3 regions of the Oceanobacillus sp. FSL K6-0251 genome follow, and region 1 is predicted to be linked to each of the others. Evidence: riboswitches for the same ligand, from Rfam matches in the RefSeq annotation. Region 1 holds a riboswitch; each other region holds the start of a gene.
The links. Region 1 has a riboswitch for preQ1 ahead of MKY45_RS04325 (QueT transporter family protein). Riboswitches for the same ligand answer to the same signal wherever they lie in the genome.
Positions count from the first base shown of each region.

Region 2: it holds a riboswitch for preQ1, as region 1 does, so the genes downstream of both, queC (7-cyano-7-deazaguanine synthase QueC) here and MKY45_RS04325 (QueT transporter family protein) in region 1, are expected to answer to the same signal.
Region 3: it holds a riboswitch for preQ1, as region 1 does, so the genes downstream of both, queF (preQ(1) synthase) here and MKY45_RS04325 (QueT transporter family protein) in region 1, are expected to answer to the same signal.

Region 1 is NZ_JBBORS010000001.1:860,866-866,522, forward strand. It holds gene MKY45_RS04310 (catalase) at 1-1,069, opposite strand, end outside; gene metA (homoserine O-acetyltransferase MetA) at 1,416-2,330, shown strand; gene MKY45_RS04320 (DUF3891 family protein) at 2,419-3,195, opposite strand; gene MKY45_RS04325 (QueT transporter family protein) at 3,325-3,807, opposite strand; PreQ1 riboswitch class I at 3,816-3,860, opposite strand; gene MKY45_RS04330 (ABC transporter substrate-binding protein) at 4,056-5,042, opposite strand; gene MKY45_RS04335 (ABC transporter permease) at 5,060-5,657, opposite strand, start outside.
Region 2 is NZ_JBBORS010000001.1:2,298,523-2,304,179, forward strand. It holds gene MKY45_RS11590 (BKACE family enzyme) at 1-122, shown strand, start outside; gene MKY45_RS11595 (3-hydroxyacyl-CoA dehydrogenase NAD-binding domain-containing protein) at 133-1,101, shown strand; gene MKY45_RS11600 (thioesterase family protein) at 1,088-1,561, shown strand; PreQ1 riboswitch class I at 1,813-1,858, shown strand; gene queC (7-cyano-7-deazaguanine synthase QueC) at 1,941-2,609, shown strand; gene queD (6-carboxytetrahydropterin synthase QueD) at 2,609-3,076, shown strand; gene queE (7-carboxy-7-deazaguanine synthase QueE) at 3,069-3,797, shown strand; gene MKY45_RS11620 (sulfite exporter TauE/SafE family protein) at 3,909-4,667, opposite strand; gene MKY45_RS11625 (DASS family sodium-coupled anion symporter) at 5,359-5,657, opposite strand, start outside.
Region 3 is NZ_JBBORS010000001.1:1,039,557-1,045,213, reverse strand. It holds gene ehuD (ectoine/hydroxyectoine ABC transporter permease subunit EhuD) at 1-483, shown strand, start outside; gene ehuA (ectoine/hydroxyectoine ABC transporter ATP-binding protein EhuA) at 483-1,253, shown strand; gene MKY45_RS05225 (queuosine precursor transporter) at 1,716-2,351, opposite strand; gene queF (preQ(1) synthase) at 2,398-2,895, opposite strand; PreQ1 riboswitch class I at 3,021-3,067, opposite strand; gene murB (UDP-N-acetylmuramate dehydrogenase) at 3,172-4,095, opposite strand; gene MKY45_RS05210 (alpha/beta fold hydrolase) at 4,267-5,073, opposite strand; gene MKY45_RS05205 (hypothetical protein) at 5,451-5,657, opposite strand, start outside.

The sequences.
Region 1 (5,657 bases):
CTGAATAAGAGAAGGTCCGTCCCTGAAGCATTTTATCGTCCGAAAAGTCCAGTCCGTCAACTAATACACCGGTGCCGAATGACGCCTGCTCTACCTCGGTGAAATAATTCTCCGGATTTTTATTTAATACCATTTTCCCGACTGGCAGCCATGGGAATTTATCCTCTGGCCATAGTTTGGTATCATCCAACGGGTCAAAATCAAGCTCCGGGTGATCATCGTCTGACATGATTTGCACCAGCAGCTCCCATTCTGGATAATCTCCATTTTCAATGCTGTCATATAAATCCTGTGTCGCATGGTTGAAATTTTCACCTTGAATTTCCGCTGCTTCTTTGGCGGTTAAATTTTTAATCCCTTGCTTCGGCTCCCAATGATATTTGACCAGCACTGCTTCACCTGCTTCATTGACCCATTTATAGGTGTTTACACCAGATCCCTGCATCATGCGGTAGTTGGCAGGAATGCCCCATGGGGAGTAAATAAAGGTCACCATATGAAAGGACTCTGGAGAATTGGAACAAAAATCAAAGAAACGCTCGGAATCCTGAATATTTGTTACGGGATCTGGACGGAAAGCGTGAATCATATCCGGGAACTTCATTGCATCACGAATAAAGAATATTTTTATATTGTTGCCGACCAGATCCCAGTTGCCATCCTCTGTGTAAAATTTGACTGCAAAACCACGCGGATCACGAACGGTTTCCGGCGAATGGTTGCCGTGTACCACTGTTGAAAAGCGGACGAATACAGGGGTCTGCTTCCCTTTATCCTGAAAAACTTTTGCTCTGGTGTACTTGGAAACCGGATCATCACCGACCGTTCCATAGGTTTCAAAATAGCCGTGCGCTCCTGCGCCTCGTGCGTGAACAATACGTTCTGGAACTTTTTCACGGTCAAAATGACTAATTTTTTCAATGAAATCATAGTTTTCCAGCGTTCCAGGACCACGATTGCCGACGGTCCGGATATTTTGGTTGTTGGTTACCGGATGCCCTTGACGGGTAGTTAAGGTTTTATCATTTTCCATGTTGGTTTGGTGCGTGGATTTTTCTTTATCAGCCATAGATTTATCCTCATTTCCATTATAAATTTCTTCTCATTAGCATTGCCAATCCAAATAAAATTAATCGTATCTTTGGAGGATTATTATCTGAGATGGAAAAAAATGCAGCGTAAGGGAGTTTGGACTATTTTCAAAAAGAACAAAATGCTCCTCCTGATGTTTTCAAATCCAATTCATTTTTGATTTTCTAAAGGAAAATAAGGGAGAGGACTTGAACTTTTCTTGCCAGCTATTACAATAGAAATAGACAAATAATTTGGAAAAGCTGTACATTCAGTACGGTTATATTCCATATTGATAATAGAACGTTTGAAATAAGTTAAGCTTAAAAAGTGGAGGTCAGACAATGCCGATTAAAATTCCGAGAGAGTTGCCTGCAAAAGAAATTCTGGAAGAGGAAAATATATTTGTGATGGATGAACAGCGCGCGGATGCACAGGAAATTCGTCCGCTTAGTATTCTTATTCTTAATTTAATGCCGGAAAAGCAAAAAACAGAAACGCAATTGTTAAGATATTTAGGAAATACACCGTTACAGGTGCGCATTTCTTTTTTACGAATGGCTTCACATGAATCAAAAACAACAAACCAGAATCATCTGGATACTTTTTATAAGACCTTTGAGGAGGTACGGGATAAAACATTTGACGGTATGATTATTACGGGCTCCCCGGTAGAGCATCTGTCTTTTACCGATGTGGATTATTGGGAGGAACTGCAGGAAATTATGGACTGGACGAATGATCATGTGACATCCACCCTGCATATTTGCTGGGGAGCACAGGCTGCTTTATATCATCATTATGGCATTGATAAGCATCCGCTTCCGAAAAAATGCTTTGGGATTTTTGAACATGATGTGTTAACACCAAAAGAACGCCTGGTAAGAGGGTTTGATGAAGTATTCTTAGCCCCGCATTCCCGCTATACAACGGTTTCTTTGGAAGAAATCGAAAATCATCCTGAACTGCAGCTGATTGCTGTATCCGATGACGCAGGAGTCTTTTTACTTGCTTCTAAGGATGGAAAGCATATTATGGCAACCGGGCATTTAGAATACATGGCAAATACATTGAAGGAAGAATATGAAAGAGACCATGCACGAGGAATCGATACAGCTATGCCGGAAAATTATTATCCCAATAATGATCCGGAAAAACAGCCGAAGCATCGTTGGAAGAGTCACTCCAGCCTGCTGTTTTCCAACTGGCTGAATTATTATGTGTATCAAGAAACCCCTTATGTATGGGGAGAAGAGTAAAAATAGATTGAATGAAGCAGAGAAGGGACTGGATGCGTCTGGTCCTTTTTTAAAACACCAAAAAATAAGGCTGAAGCAGCTGCCAGCCTTATTTTTTGGTGTTTATCCTAATCGTTTTTGATAAAACAGAGGCATGCTCATAAGCATTCATCAATCCCTGCTGCTGAATGGTTGTTTTAGGAATACTTTTATACAGCAAAGTAATTGGAAAGTTTGCTGAGAATGGAAAAGGTTCCATGGTTATTGTCTCCTTATCTTCCCAGCTGACAGAAAAAGCAGATGGAAAGGAGGATGCGGTGTTTGAAACGGATATCCCGTTTTTAAAAAAAGGATGAAGGTCTTTATCCGCGGCTCCCGGCTCATTCATACATGCGAACAGAGATAGATTATCGGAAAACTGTAAAAGCGTATAATCCATTTCAAACGTCGCTTGATTAAAATGATCCATCCTGCTGATCAGCCATTCCTGCCGCTCTGCTTCCTGCTGAACAAACGCTTTTGCTTCAGGGAGCGTGGATGTTACGAGAAAACGCTTATAATGTTCACTGCATAATAATGCGGCATACCTGTCCTTTTCCTGGACCTGCTCAATACCCTGCGTGTACAAGACGGTTTTTGGTATGTCTGGAAAATCGATAAAGGAATAGGGACGATTTGCCTGATCATTCCAAAAAGGCTGCTTGTCAAAGGCCTCCCAGCCGCAGTCATGCTGATAAGCTGCATAGATAACAGAATCTTTATAAGGCGTATGCTCGAAATAACCCGAGGCCAGATTTTTAACTATTTCTCCAGATACAGAAGCATGGTCTACCTGTGTTATAAAAATAAAATGGCCGTTCTGATTTCGGATAATCATTTTACTCATTCCCTTCCTTGTGATTGATTGCATGGAGAACGAAAGAGCCCCAGGAAGCTTTTCATATCATTAAAAAAATTACTTCTCCATTCTTAAAAAAGACGATGGATTACATTCTCCACCGTCTTTTTCTCTGTATTATATCATTTTATCAAAATGTATCCGTTTATATAAAGTATAGAAGATCGGAATGCCGATCAGTAAAACAATCAATTCACTGATTCCGGTTGTAAGCCATGTCAGCAGGAACGGTAATTGTAAAGCTATATTTAGCATAAAGGCAATAATAAACATATTAAAGCTGAAAATCAATGTATTTAGAAATAGCAGTGTCAGCTTGTTTTTAATATATTTTTTTAAGAAAATAATAATTCCTAAAGATATGGCGGTATGTGCTGTCCCGAATAAAAGATCCAATCCGCCTGCCATTGAAAATAAATTAGATGCAAATACACCAATCGTAATGCCGAAAAAGTAACGCTTATCAAAGATAATCAAATGGTTAAACATCTCTGATATTCGAAATTGAATCGCCCCAAATGCAACTGGGGAGACCAGTAGGGATACGGCGACATACAATGCTGCAATAATCCCGTTAATCACAAGTGTCCTTATATTCATATCCTGTTTTCCTCCTAGTTTTTTAGCGTGGGATGGTTACGAACCACGTTGAACCTAGCCTATCATACCAGTATCGAAGAAGGAAAACAATCGTTTTGTATATGTAATGATTTGGAAAACGCGAAGCCTTTAAACATAAAAACAAGTTTAACAGGGAGCGGACAAAATAAATGAAGTGACATCATGGAAAAGAAACGAAACTAAAAACAAACCCCCGGCTGTCAAATCGGGAGTTCGTCGTTATCAGGTTATTCTTCCAGTGCTGCTTCCAAAAATGTCCGATTAACCAATCCTTCAATTTCATCTGACTGCATATACCCAGCTTCGTAGCTGATCGTTGCCATTTCCTGCAGCACTTCTTCGTTGATTTCATACGTCGGATTGAGACGTTCGCTTGCTTCCAGCGTCTCCTCATAATCCAACTCGTTGCCTGTCGTTTCTTCAATGTGATTGACAAATAATTCAACTGCTTCTTCCTGATTCTCTTCAATAAATTCTACCGCCCTGGCGTGGGCACGCAAATAGGCCTGTGTTAATTCCTCATTGCTTTCCGTAAATGATTTTCGCGCAGTAACAACAGTTGTTGTTGATTCTGTACCCCATGCAAATTCTTCTTCATCAAGGAGGATGTCGGCGTTTGCCTGATTTTCCAGGTATACGCCCCAAGGCTCCTGTGTGGCCGCAGCATCAACGTCACCCTGCAGGAACAGCGTGGATGTATCGGCAGGCGCCTGCGGTACTAAGCTAATGGTTCCACCATCGTCATCTACTCCGAGTCCGACTTCATCTAATGCTTTTCGCAGCATGATGTCTTGCGTGGAACCGATCGTCGGGATGGCTACGCGCATGCCGTCAAGATCTTCAACGCTTTCAATCCCTGAATCTTCACGAGTGGCAAGGACAGCCCCGCCATTCACCGCTCCGGCAATGATTTCATGCTCCGGATTTCTTAAATAAGTTGTTGTTGCCGGAGACGGGCCAACAGTACCAATGTCGATATCCTGTGTGGACATAGCCTCCATAAAGGCACTGCCATCCGGGAATGTGGAGGTTTCGATATTTACCTCTTCTCCCATTTCTTCTTCAAAGTAACCATTTTCCAGCGCAACTACCGTAGTAATATGTGTAAAATTAGGGAAATATCCAATGTGTATTTCATCGGCAGCTTCTTCTGAACCACAGCCTGCCGCTCCTAATAAAAGAAGCGCACCCAGGCCGAATAATATTTTTTTCATATCCCTCATCCTTTCCATTAAGCTCCAACGCCCCATTTTCTTGCAACAGAGCGTTCCATTCTAAGAAATACCTGATTATCCATAATCGTACCGATGATACCGATCACAATCATAATAGAGAGTACTAAATCCATTGATTGCAAGGAGCGTCCCATATCTAACAGATACCCGAGGCCGCCGTTTCCACCGAGAAGCTCCCCAGCCATGATTGCGCGCCAGGCGAAAGCCCAAGCAACACGAAGACCAGAGATAATATGCGGTACGGATGCCGGAAGAATCACGGTTCGCACAAGATGCGTACCCGACGAACCTAATGTACGTGCAGCATTTAAATAAAGATTGGGCACATTTTTAAATCCGGTGCTTGCATTTACTGTCATTGTCCAGGTTGCTCCAATAGTCACAATAAATAAAATGGCTACATTCCCAAGTCCAAACCAGACAATAGCCAGAGGGAACCAGACAATACTCGGAATGGACTGTAACGCAGTCACAAAAAATCCAAGCGTATCATCCACCCATTTATAACGGGCAATTAAGTACCCAAAAATCAGACCTAAAATTACTGCTATGGAAAAACCGAGCAGCAGTCTCCCGAGCGTCATTCCTGTAGCT
Region 2 (5,657 bases), 1.4 Mb from region 1:
TACTTGGTACAAATGAACAGCTGGTTGATCAAGCTGTCAGCATTTTAAATAGTGTCAAGCTGGAGCCGATGACGGCTGCAGAGACAAGAGAACATTTAAATCTTAAAAAATTTAATTCCTAAGAGGTGAAATATGGCGCAAAAAACAATGGCAGTTTTAGGAACCGGCGTGATTGGCAATGGCTGGATTGCACGCTTTTTAGCAAATGGTCATAAGGTCAATGCTTTTGATCCGGCTCCTGATGCAAAAGAAAAAACAGAAAAAATGATAGATGCTATTTGGACAACATTAGAAGAATACGGAATAAGCAACGAAGCTGCAAAGGAGAATCTGACCTTCTACAACGAGCTGGAGGAAGCTGTAAAAGAAGCCGATTTGATACAGGAAAATGTTCCAGAGCAGGAAGCCTTGAAGAAAAAGGTATTAGCGCAGGTGGATGCTGCTGCTAAACCGACAGCGATTATCGCTTCAAGTACTTCTGGATACATGCCTTCTGTCCTGCAGGAAGATTGTGTGCATCACCCAGAACGAATCATTGTTGCCCATCCATTTAACCCCGTTTACTTAATTCCATTGGTGGAAATCGCAGGAGGAAAGCAGACAGAGCGCAGTTATATGGAAAAGGCAGAGGAGCTTTATGAAAGCATGCATATGAAGCCGCTTGTGATGAAAGGTGAAATTGACGGCCACATTGGCGACCGGCTTATGGAAGCAATTTGGCGTGAAGGGCTTCATATTGTCAATGATGGCGTAGCGACAACGGAAGAGGTAGATAAAGCCATTGTCTACGGCCCTGGTCTTCGCTGGGCACTGATGGGACCATTTCTAACGCTTCATTTAGCAGGCGGTAAGGACGGGATGCGGCACATGCTTGAACAATTCGGCCCTGCATTGAAGCTGCCTTGGACCCGTTTAGTGGCACCTGAACTGACGGAAGAATTAAGTGAAAAAGTGATTTCAGGGACTGCTGAACAGAGCGGAGAGATTTCTATCGATGACCTTGAACATCGCCGGGACCGTTTCTTGATTAAATTAATGGGGCTTTTAGAGGAAGAAGGCTTCTGGCCGGCAGAAAGGCTGATCTCCTATGACAGAAAGTAAACAAGTATGGAAGGGCAATGTGTTACGTGCGTGGGTAGACTATAACGGACATCTGAACGATGCATACTATGCATTGATTTTCAGTTATAGCCTCGATGCTTTCATGGATGTGATCGGTCTGGATGAAGAAGGACGAAAAGCAAGTGCTTATACCATTTTTACGCTGGAAGCGCATATTAAATATGTAAAAGAGGCGCATGAAAACGAGGAGCTGCTTACAAAGGTCACTGTGTTGAACCGGGATGCAAAGCGTGTGCATCTTTGGTTTGAAATGAAAAACAAAGAAAATGATACTGTGGCAACCAGTGAACAGATGGTGATGGGGATAGATCAGTCATCTGGACGCCCTGCGCCGTTTCCGGAATCTGTTGATGTACGGATTAATCAATTTCCAAGACTGGCAAAAGAAAACTGGCCAGCAGGGGCAAACACGCTTATGGGGATTCGTGAGAAAAAGTAAAATATACAATAGCAGCTGAAAGCAGAATTTCATGCAGTAATCTGTAATGATGCTCCCTTTATCGTGGATAATGAAACGAATAAAGGGAGCTTTTGTAATATTAAAAAGAGAGAAAAAGCAAACACTGCAAAGCCAAACTGGTTGATGAAACGTAATTTCATGTTTGAAAAAAGAAATCAGGATAACATCATCAGGAAATATATGTTATACTGCCAATTGTAAAAGAAATTGAATAAAATCTACGATACAAAGTAGAAGAGGTTCTAGCTAACACCCTCTATAAAAAACTAAGGATACCCATACCGCGCCTTAGGTATGGTTTTTTGCATTTTTCGGGTGTTTAGAATTCTCTTTTTCAAATTGGAAAGGGGATTTTTTTATGGAAAAAAATAATCGAGCAGTTGTTGTATTCAGCGGTGGTCAGGATAGCACCACCTGTTTATTTTGGGCATTAGAAAAGTTTGAGCATGTAGAGTTAGTCACCTTCGACTACAATCAGCGCCACAGCTTAGAAATTGAGGTGGCAAAGGAAATCGCTGGAGATCAGGGATTGAGACATCATATTTTAGACATGTCTTTACTGAATCAATTAGCGCCCAATGCGCTGACCAGGGAGGACATTGAAGTAGAGAATGCAGAGGATGGCGGCATACCGAATACGTTTGTTCCGGGAAGAAATTTACTGTTCCTTTCTTTTGCAACCATTCTAGCCAAGCAAATTGATGCCAAGCATATTATTACGGGAGTTTGTGAAACAGATTTCAGCGGATATCCGGATTGCCGGGATATCTTTACCAAATCATTAAATGTCACCTTAAATCTATCCATGGATGAAGATTTTGTGATTCATACGCCATTAATGTGGCTGGATAAGGCAGAAACATGGGAATTAGCGGATGAACTGCAAGCCTTTGATTATGTCAGAGAACGGACGTTGACCTGTTATAACGGGGTTAGAGGAGCAGGATGCGGAGAATGTCCTGCATGTCAATTACGCCAGCGTGGATTAGACCAATACTTAGTTAGAAGACAGGAGATGAATCAGTAATGTTCGGGTTTCGTATTGTCGAAGAGCTGCAAAAGCTGGATAAAGATATTCATAGAGAAGAATTGGCCTATCACCAAAAACGCGTGATGGTAAGTAAAGAGTTTTCCTTCGATGCAGCGCACCATCTTCATTGTTATGAGGGGAAGTGTAAGAATCTGCATGGACATACGTATCAGGTTGTATTCGGTATCAGCGGTTTTGTAGATAAGGTGGGTTTCGTAATTGATTTTGGTGATATAAAAGAGATTTGGAAGAACAAGATTGAAACATTTTTAGATCACCGTTATTTAAATGAAACATTGCCCAAAATGAACACAACTGCTGAGAATATGGTCGTCTGGATTTTTGAACAAATGGAAGCGGCAATTCAGGAACTCCCTAACCAATGCCAGGTGGAATTTGTTCGGTTATTTGAAACACCGACAAGCTATGCGGAAGCAAGACGGGAGTGGATGAATCATGCGTAAAATACCGGTCTTAGAAATATTCGGCCCTACAATTCAAGGTGAAGGAATGGTAGTCGGAAGAAAAACCATGTTCGTCCGAACTGCTGGATGCGATTACCGATGTGCCTGGTGCGATTCCGCATTTACATGGGACGGAAGCGCCAAAGAAGATATTGTTCAGATGACGAGTGAAGACATTTGGCAGCGGCTGCAAGAAGTAGGAGGAAGCTGCTTTGATCATGTGACGATTTCAGGAGGGAATCCGGCTTTGTTATCTGCTATTGATAATCTGATTGATTTGCTTCAGGAAAAGTCTATTGAGGTTGCACTGGAAACACAGGGAAGCCGCTACCAGGACTGGTTTGTAAAAATTGATGATCTGACCATTTCTCCTAAACCGCCAAGCTCTAAGATGAAAACAAACTGGGAGACGCTAGATGATATCATCCATCAATTGGAAATCAATGATCGATTAGCGCATGCCAGCTTAAAGGTAGTAATTTTTGATAAAGAGGACCTTCGTTATGCAGAAAAAGTGCATCAGCGCTATCCAAAACTGGCTTTTTTTCTGCAAGTTGGAAATGATGATTTAGAGGAAATCGAACCGCAGCAATTATCCCGGCATTTATTAAATAAATATGAATGGTTAATTGATCAGGTAGTGGCATCCACAGTGCTGAATCGTGTTCGTGTTCTTCCGCAGGTACATGCATTAGTATGGGGAAATAAGCGGGGCGTATAGTAAGGGAGATTAAAAGCTATTATCCTATTAAAAAGGCAGTAAGAGCTGTCGCCTTTTTGATAGGGTAATCTTTTCTTTCACTTTCTGGCTTTTCTCCGAATGGACAGGAATCTAAATCAATAAAATAATCCCGCCGATTAACGGCACAGCAACCATTGCAATTTTTAATATCATTGGATTCAGACGAGTGGTGAATTTCGCGCCGATATAAGAACCTATAATTGTTCCGATAACTACTTCTGCAAATAATTTCAAATCGAGAAAACCGACAGAATAATAACCGATACCGCCTACCAGTGCGATTGGTATAATAACAAGCATCGTCGTGCCTGCAGATAGCTGAATCGACAAACCAAAGAATACTAGCAACCCGATTTGGATAAACGGCGTTGAGCCAATCCCGAATGCACCTGATAGTAAGCCGGTAATGATGCCGATCCCAGCAGCTGTCATCCAAAATCTGCTTTTCGAGGAACGGTTTTTCTCAGCAAATTTTTGTGTGGCAAACTTGCCAAATCCTGCTTTTACACGAATCCACAGCAATATGGCTGATAAAATGAGCATTCCGGCAGTAAAAAATTTCAATTCACTTTCCGGGATAAAGCTTGCCAGCCTGGAACCAAAAAAAGCTCCAACTGCACCAAATAGCCCAGTTGCCAGCCCGATTTTTACCATGGTATTTCTTTCCCGCAGGTGACTGAGTGTGCCCGATAAGGATGTGAAGACCATTGCAGCGAGAGATGTTCCAAGCGCTGTGTGGATAGGAATACCAAAAACTTCCGTCAATATAGCAATAATAAATCCGGAACCGCCAGCCCCGACAAAACCAAGCAACAATCCAATCACTAACATCGTACATAAAACAATCAAAACAAAAATCCCTTTCTTTTTCTTTACTACATAAGTCATTATAGCATAGCGGGCGAGAAATTTTGGGATGAAGGCACTTGAAGTATATGTTGACAGTCTATTCAAGTTATAGTGAATACAGCTTTTACTATTATCAATATTATATTTTATTGACTCAACTTTCGTACATTAAAAAGTAACTTCATTTTTATAGAAACAGGGGTTGAAACACCCTTGACCAAGAATAAAAGATGAAGTGTAAAGCACCGCTGCGGCGGACCATTTTGCTTTCCGACGTACAGGACGTACTAGTGCAGGTCCTGGGACTGCGATTACTCGCCCCATCAAAAACATTTGTGCATCGCAGGGCGAGCTGAAGATCCACTTGAAAAGCGGTTTTCTTATCAAGTTAGCTGAAGCCGTCCCCATGGCAGACTAGGACCGCAACGTCCTGGGACTGCGATTACTCGTCCCATCGAAAACATTTGTACGTCGGAAAGCGGAGTGGTTGGTTGCAGGAGCTATGCACCATCACCAATTCCAAAAAGGCCGGATATTTAACCAAAATGCAAGTATGATAATGAAGAACACGTTCATCTTGGAATAGCAAAATATATTTGCTTATTCTTAGGTGCGAAAGTTGAGTTACTGAAAAAAGAAAAGCGATATAGAAGCATACATAATTCAGCTTCCATATCGCTTTTTCAGCTCGTTATAACAATCCAACCCACTGCCAATAGGTTGCACTAAACAGAATAATAAGCAAATACCCAATCACAGTAAGAGGCACACCGGATTTGATAAATTGTTTTAAAGTAAATGTACCTGTACCATAAGCGAGCATATTTTGCGGAGCGCTGACCGGCAATAGGAAGCCAAAACTGATCACAAATTGCATAATCAAGACAAGACCTGGACCATTAAAGGCTGCTGGCTCCATTGATCCGACCAGAGCAATAACGATTGGAATAAAAGCAGATGCCAGACTGGTGGCACTTGCAAAGCCCAAGT
Region 3 (5,657 bases), 180 kb from region 1:
TATTATGCTTTGCCGGTAATACCTTATATTGGCATATCGCTCCACCCATTCGCTTGTGCCGTTTTGGGACTTGGTATACACTTTAGTACGTATATCGGTGAAATTTATCGATCCGGAATTGAAAGTGTGGATAAAGGACAATGGGAGGCTTCCACTGCACTGAATATTTCTACATGGGATAAATGGCGAAAGATTATTCTGCCACAAGCTATCCCGCCCACCATTCCGATGCTTGGAAATTACTTTATCATTATGTTTAAAGAGGTTCCGCTGGCATCCACCATCGGGGTAGCTGGTATTATGCTGCTCGCCAGATCATACGGTGCGGAAAACTGGTCCTATCTTGAGCCATTGACCATTGTAGGAATCATTTTCTTAGTACTAAGCTATCCTTCTGCAGTGCTGATTAAAAAGTTAGAGAATCGTTTCAACAGAAGGTTCCATAAAAATCAAATGATAAAAGATAAAGGAGCAATGCAATAATGGCAGAACCAATCGTTACTTATCAAGATGTTCATAAATCCTTTGGAAATGTGGAGGTATTGAAGGGGATTGATTTAGATATATATCCAGCTGAAAAAGTCGCTGTCATTGGTCCAAGCGGATCAGGGAAAACAACAATTATCCGGATGCTGATGACATTAGAGCAGCCAACATCTGGGGACATTATCGTAGACGGCCGCAATCTGTGGAAAATGGAGAAGAACGGAAAGTGGATGCATGCGAATGAAAGTCATCTGCGCTCTATTCGCGGTGAGATTGGAATGGTATTTCAGCATTTCAACCTGTTTCCGCATATGACTATTTTAGAAAATTGTATGACAGCACCTATTCATGTGAAAAACGAAGAAAAAAGTGATGTAAAAAAACGCTCGATAGAAATGCTGGAGCGTGTAGGACTCGGGAGTAAGCTGGATAATTACCCCAGCCAGCTTTCAGGCGGACAAAAACAGCGGGTAGCTATGGCCCGCGCCCTTGTGATGCGCCCTAAAATCATGTTATTTGATGAGGTTACCTCTGCGCTTGACCCCGAACTCGTCGGAGAAGTATTAAATGTCATCCGTGATCTTGCAGAAAATGATGATATGGCGATGGTCCTTGTCACGCATGAAATGGACTTTGCCTTGGATATAGCGGATAAGGTACTGTTTTTAGATGAAGGAATTATCGCAGAACAAGGAACGGCCAGCGAGGTTATCGAGCATTCAGAAAATCCTCGTGTACAATCGTTCTTGCAGCGTTTTAGAGGATGAGCGAATTTTTATATACTCCCCGGTCAGGTTTTATTTTTGAGCCGGGGTTTTATTTTATATGTACATTCTATAAATAGTCGTTTCTCTCTGCTATCTGTCTAGTTAAAAATGATACAGATGAACCGCCTTTATATTCAAAACATAACGTTTTGCTTCTGTCTGCGCCTGCCGGCTTGCCAATCGCTAAGTCTTCTTTTCACCCTCGGGGCATAAGTGCGACTTTAGCTCTGTCTGCGCCTGCCGGCTTGCCAATCGCTAAGTCTTCTTTAAAGGAGATGAGATTGGGGACCACGGAAAGCGGAGTGTATTTCTGGGAATTACTCACCCCATGAAACCCGTTGGAGCGGCTATATTCAGCATTTTTTATATGCTTTCCTATTCTTGAACCTAAAAAAACCAGCCGTCTGGCTGGTTTCTTGGTATGATAGGTTATTCAAAGTGATAGGGCATCAGCTGATCTTCTCAAGAAGCTTCTAACAACTCCGCTTTGTTTTTCACCTCATATTTACGTATGCACCGTACAAGAAGATAAACAAATGGCGTATCAATTATTGCCACCATCACCTTCCATATGTACTGCGATACAATCATCCCGATTAAAACACCTGTTGGAACAATCCCCCAAAATGCAATCGTAATAAATAGAACGGTATCAAAAAGCTGACTGGTCATCGTTGATAAGCTATTACGTAACCACAGCTTCTTTCTTCCATGCCGGTGCTTTAAGCGGTGAAAGATAGATACTCCTAAATGCTGACTGACAAAATAAGAAACTAAACTAGCTAAAATAACGCGAAAGCTTCCGTTAAAAATCGTTTCAAAAGCAGCCTGTTCCTGAAAACCTGCTGCTGGCGGAAGGTGTATGGCAATAAAAATAAAAATCATTGCAATAATTTGTGTGAAAAATCCTGCTTGTATCGTTTTGCGGGCAGCTTTTTTTCCATAAACCTCGCCAACCACATCCATTATCATATACGTAATCACATAAACAATCGCTGCAGCCGGCAATACAAAACTTCCCATTTGAAACAATTTGACCGACAAGACATTCGACAATAATAATAAGCCAACAAAGATGGCGTTAAAATAAATATACATTCTCCTGTTCCCTTCTCTTCAAAGGTGCAAGGATCTTAGTTTCCCTCTATCGATTATCAATCTTTTCCGGATACATATCATGCTGCATCAACCGGTTTTCTGCCATCTTTTCAAATTTTGTCCCTGCTTTTCCATAATTGCAATACGGGTCGATGGAAATACCTCCGCGGGGCGTAAACTTTCCTCTTACTTCAATATAACGCGGATCCATCAGCTCAATTAAATCGTTCATAATAATATTGACACAGTCCTCATGGAAGTCACCATGATTCCGGAAACTGAATAAATATAATTTTAAAGACTTACTCTCTACCATTTTGATATCTGGAATATAGCTGATATAAATCGTCCCAAAATCCGGCTGATTCGTTATCGGACAAAGCGTTGTAAATTCCGGACAGTTTAATTTCACAAAATAATCACGATTTGGATGCTGATTATCAAATGTTTCTAAAATCTCAGGTGTATAATCAAACGCATATTTCGTTTCTTTATTCCCCAGCAATTCAATTCCTTGAAGATCCTTCTCACTTCTTCCTGCCATACTCATCACCTCCTTTAGATATATTACGATAACAGAAATCAGTTATTTTCTATTACCTTGCAGTTCAAAACTTCCTCACATAGAAAAAGCCGTGCTCCCAAGGAACACGGCTTGATAATCGCAAGTTGTCCTTAGTTTTTTATAGAGGGTTTAAGCTAAGAACCTCTGCCTGAAGTTTAAAATAACACTTCATATTATAAGAATAGATAAAAGGCATGTCAAATTTTCTTTTTATCCCAGCCATCCTCTATCACAGCCAGAACCTGTGCCATGAGGCTATCCTTCCACATCCTCGCCAATAATCCGCACTTCCCGCTCTAACTGCACATCAAATTTCTCTTTTACCGTCGCTTGAACAAATTGAATTAAGGAAATATATTCGGAAGCCGTTGCATTTTGTTTATTTACAATAAAACCGGCATGCTTTGTGGAGACTTCTGCTCCGCCAATTTGCTTCCCTTGAAGATTACAGTCTTGGATCAGCTTGCCGGCAAAAAAACCGGGCGGGCGTTTGAACACACTGCCGCAAGACGGGTACTCGAGCGGCTGTTTGGATTCTCTTTTATATGTAAGATCATCCATCATTTCTTTAATTTCTTCTTTGTTCCCGGGCTTTAACGCGAATGTTGCTTCCAACACAATATAACCGTTGTCCGGGATGTTACTTGTGCGATAGCTGAGATCTAATTGCTCTGCTGTTAATGTCAGCAGTTCGCCGTCCTTTGTCGCAACTACCGTACTTTCCAGCGCATCTTTAATTTCTCCGCCATATGCACCTGCATTCATATATAGCGCTCCGCCGACGGAACCTGGAATACCGCAGGCAAACTCTAAACCGGCAAGCTCTTCATTTAAAGCAAAACGGGAAGCATCAATAATTCTTGCTCCGCTCTGAGAGATAACTTTATCTCCTTCTCTCCAAATAGCCGACAGCTGCTGCAGGTTCATAACGATTCCGCGGATGCCGCCATCCTTCACAATCAGATTAGAACCATTTCCAAGCATTGTAAATGGGACATTTTCCTGATTAGCAAAGCGAATAATCGCCTGTACTTCCTCGTAAGTGGACGGAGTAATGTAAAAATCCGCTTTCCCGCCTAATTTCGTATACGTATGTTCTCTAATCGGCTCATTCATCAATACATTCTCTTTTTTCGTATGTTGAATTAATTGATCATAAAGATGATGGTATTTATTCATGCTATCATTCCTTTAATTTGTCAAAAGCTTTTCTCTATTTGACCTTTATATTCTCATTCTTTTCCTACTTTGTTAAAAACAGGCATTCATCTTACTCCAGTTGAGCATTTCCGCATAACTGAAGTAAGATTATTTGATAAATCAATCCTATACCATTGTAGTTGATTCACTTTAATCTTGCCACAAAAAGCTATGAATCAATTTATCAATTTGCATACTTTCGTGCAGGGCACTGTGTGTCAGCTGCGGGTCATCAATAATCGTCTCTTTGAAATTTTGTTCGGGTATCATACTCCTCAGTGCCTTCACACTTTCCGGAACAGCAACGGAATCACCTGTACTGGCAATGCTGTAAACATCCACATCCGCAGGAAACATATTCTGCTGCAGCATATTTATCGCATGCGAATCGGGTTTCAAATCTTCTGCAGCTGCATCTTGATGAATTTCAAAATATCTTTCATTATAAATACCATCAAATGGACTGCCGATGGCTACAAGTTTATTAACAGATGGATAGTCATTCCTTGCATATTCCATCGTATATTTCACAGCAAGAATACCGCCCATAGAATGTCCGACCAGGTTAACTTCCTCCACTCGATAATTTTCCTTTAGATGAAGAAGCACTGCCGCAATCCATTCTGTACTTTCCTCAAAGCTTGCACGATTATCCTCTAAAACAATCTGTACAAACATGGGCGCATATCTCCCGTTATTTAAGTTATAATCGACAATATCTCCGTTCTCTGTCACATAGTAGATAAATCCTTTATTTCCCCATTGGTACGTATTTTCAAAACGGTCAAGCATATGACCAAATGAATTCTCCGTTCCTTTATAACCATGTATAAAAATCGTCGGTGCACCGGTATACTCCTCTGCTTGCGTTTCATCGTTCTGGTAAAAATAAATACCTGTTGCAATGGCGCAGATAACCAGGAGACCCAGGACAATACCTGCAATCTTCTTTCTCATTTATTTCCCTCAATTTCTGTTGTAAATCTAAGTACATCTCATGCTCTGAAGTACATAGCTATTATAACATCCTTCCTTTGCTGGAACACCATTTCTTCTACTTTATGTGTTTATTTTTTTACTTCATTGGCATATTTTTTATCAGGAATTAAAATACAAATTTTAAGAAAATAATGATTGAAAAATAAGTACCTGCAGGAAGCCCTCTGTTCATTCCTCCGCCATGGGTATCTATAAAAAGAAAGCAAATAGAATCTGCTTTTTAAACAGCATTCTATTTGCTTTCAATCATTATTGGGCAATCCGTTCATAAAAATATCCCGTCCGATAATCCATTTCTGCTTATAAGTCTTTATTGCCCTCTATTCATAATATGATTAATGATGATGGTCGTCATCTTCATGCTCATGATCGTGGTCATGATCGCCTTCCTCACCATCTTCATGCTCATGATCCTCGCCTTCATGGTCGTCAATCGTAATTTCTGTAACCGGAGACTTGGCAACTGGATTATGATCATCATCGTAAAGAACCGCAAGAACTTCCTGTCCATCTACTTCTGCATCACCCATATAAGAATCCCC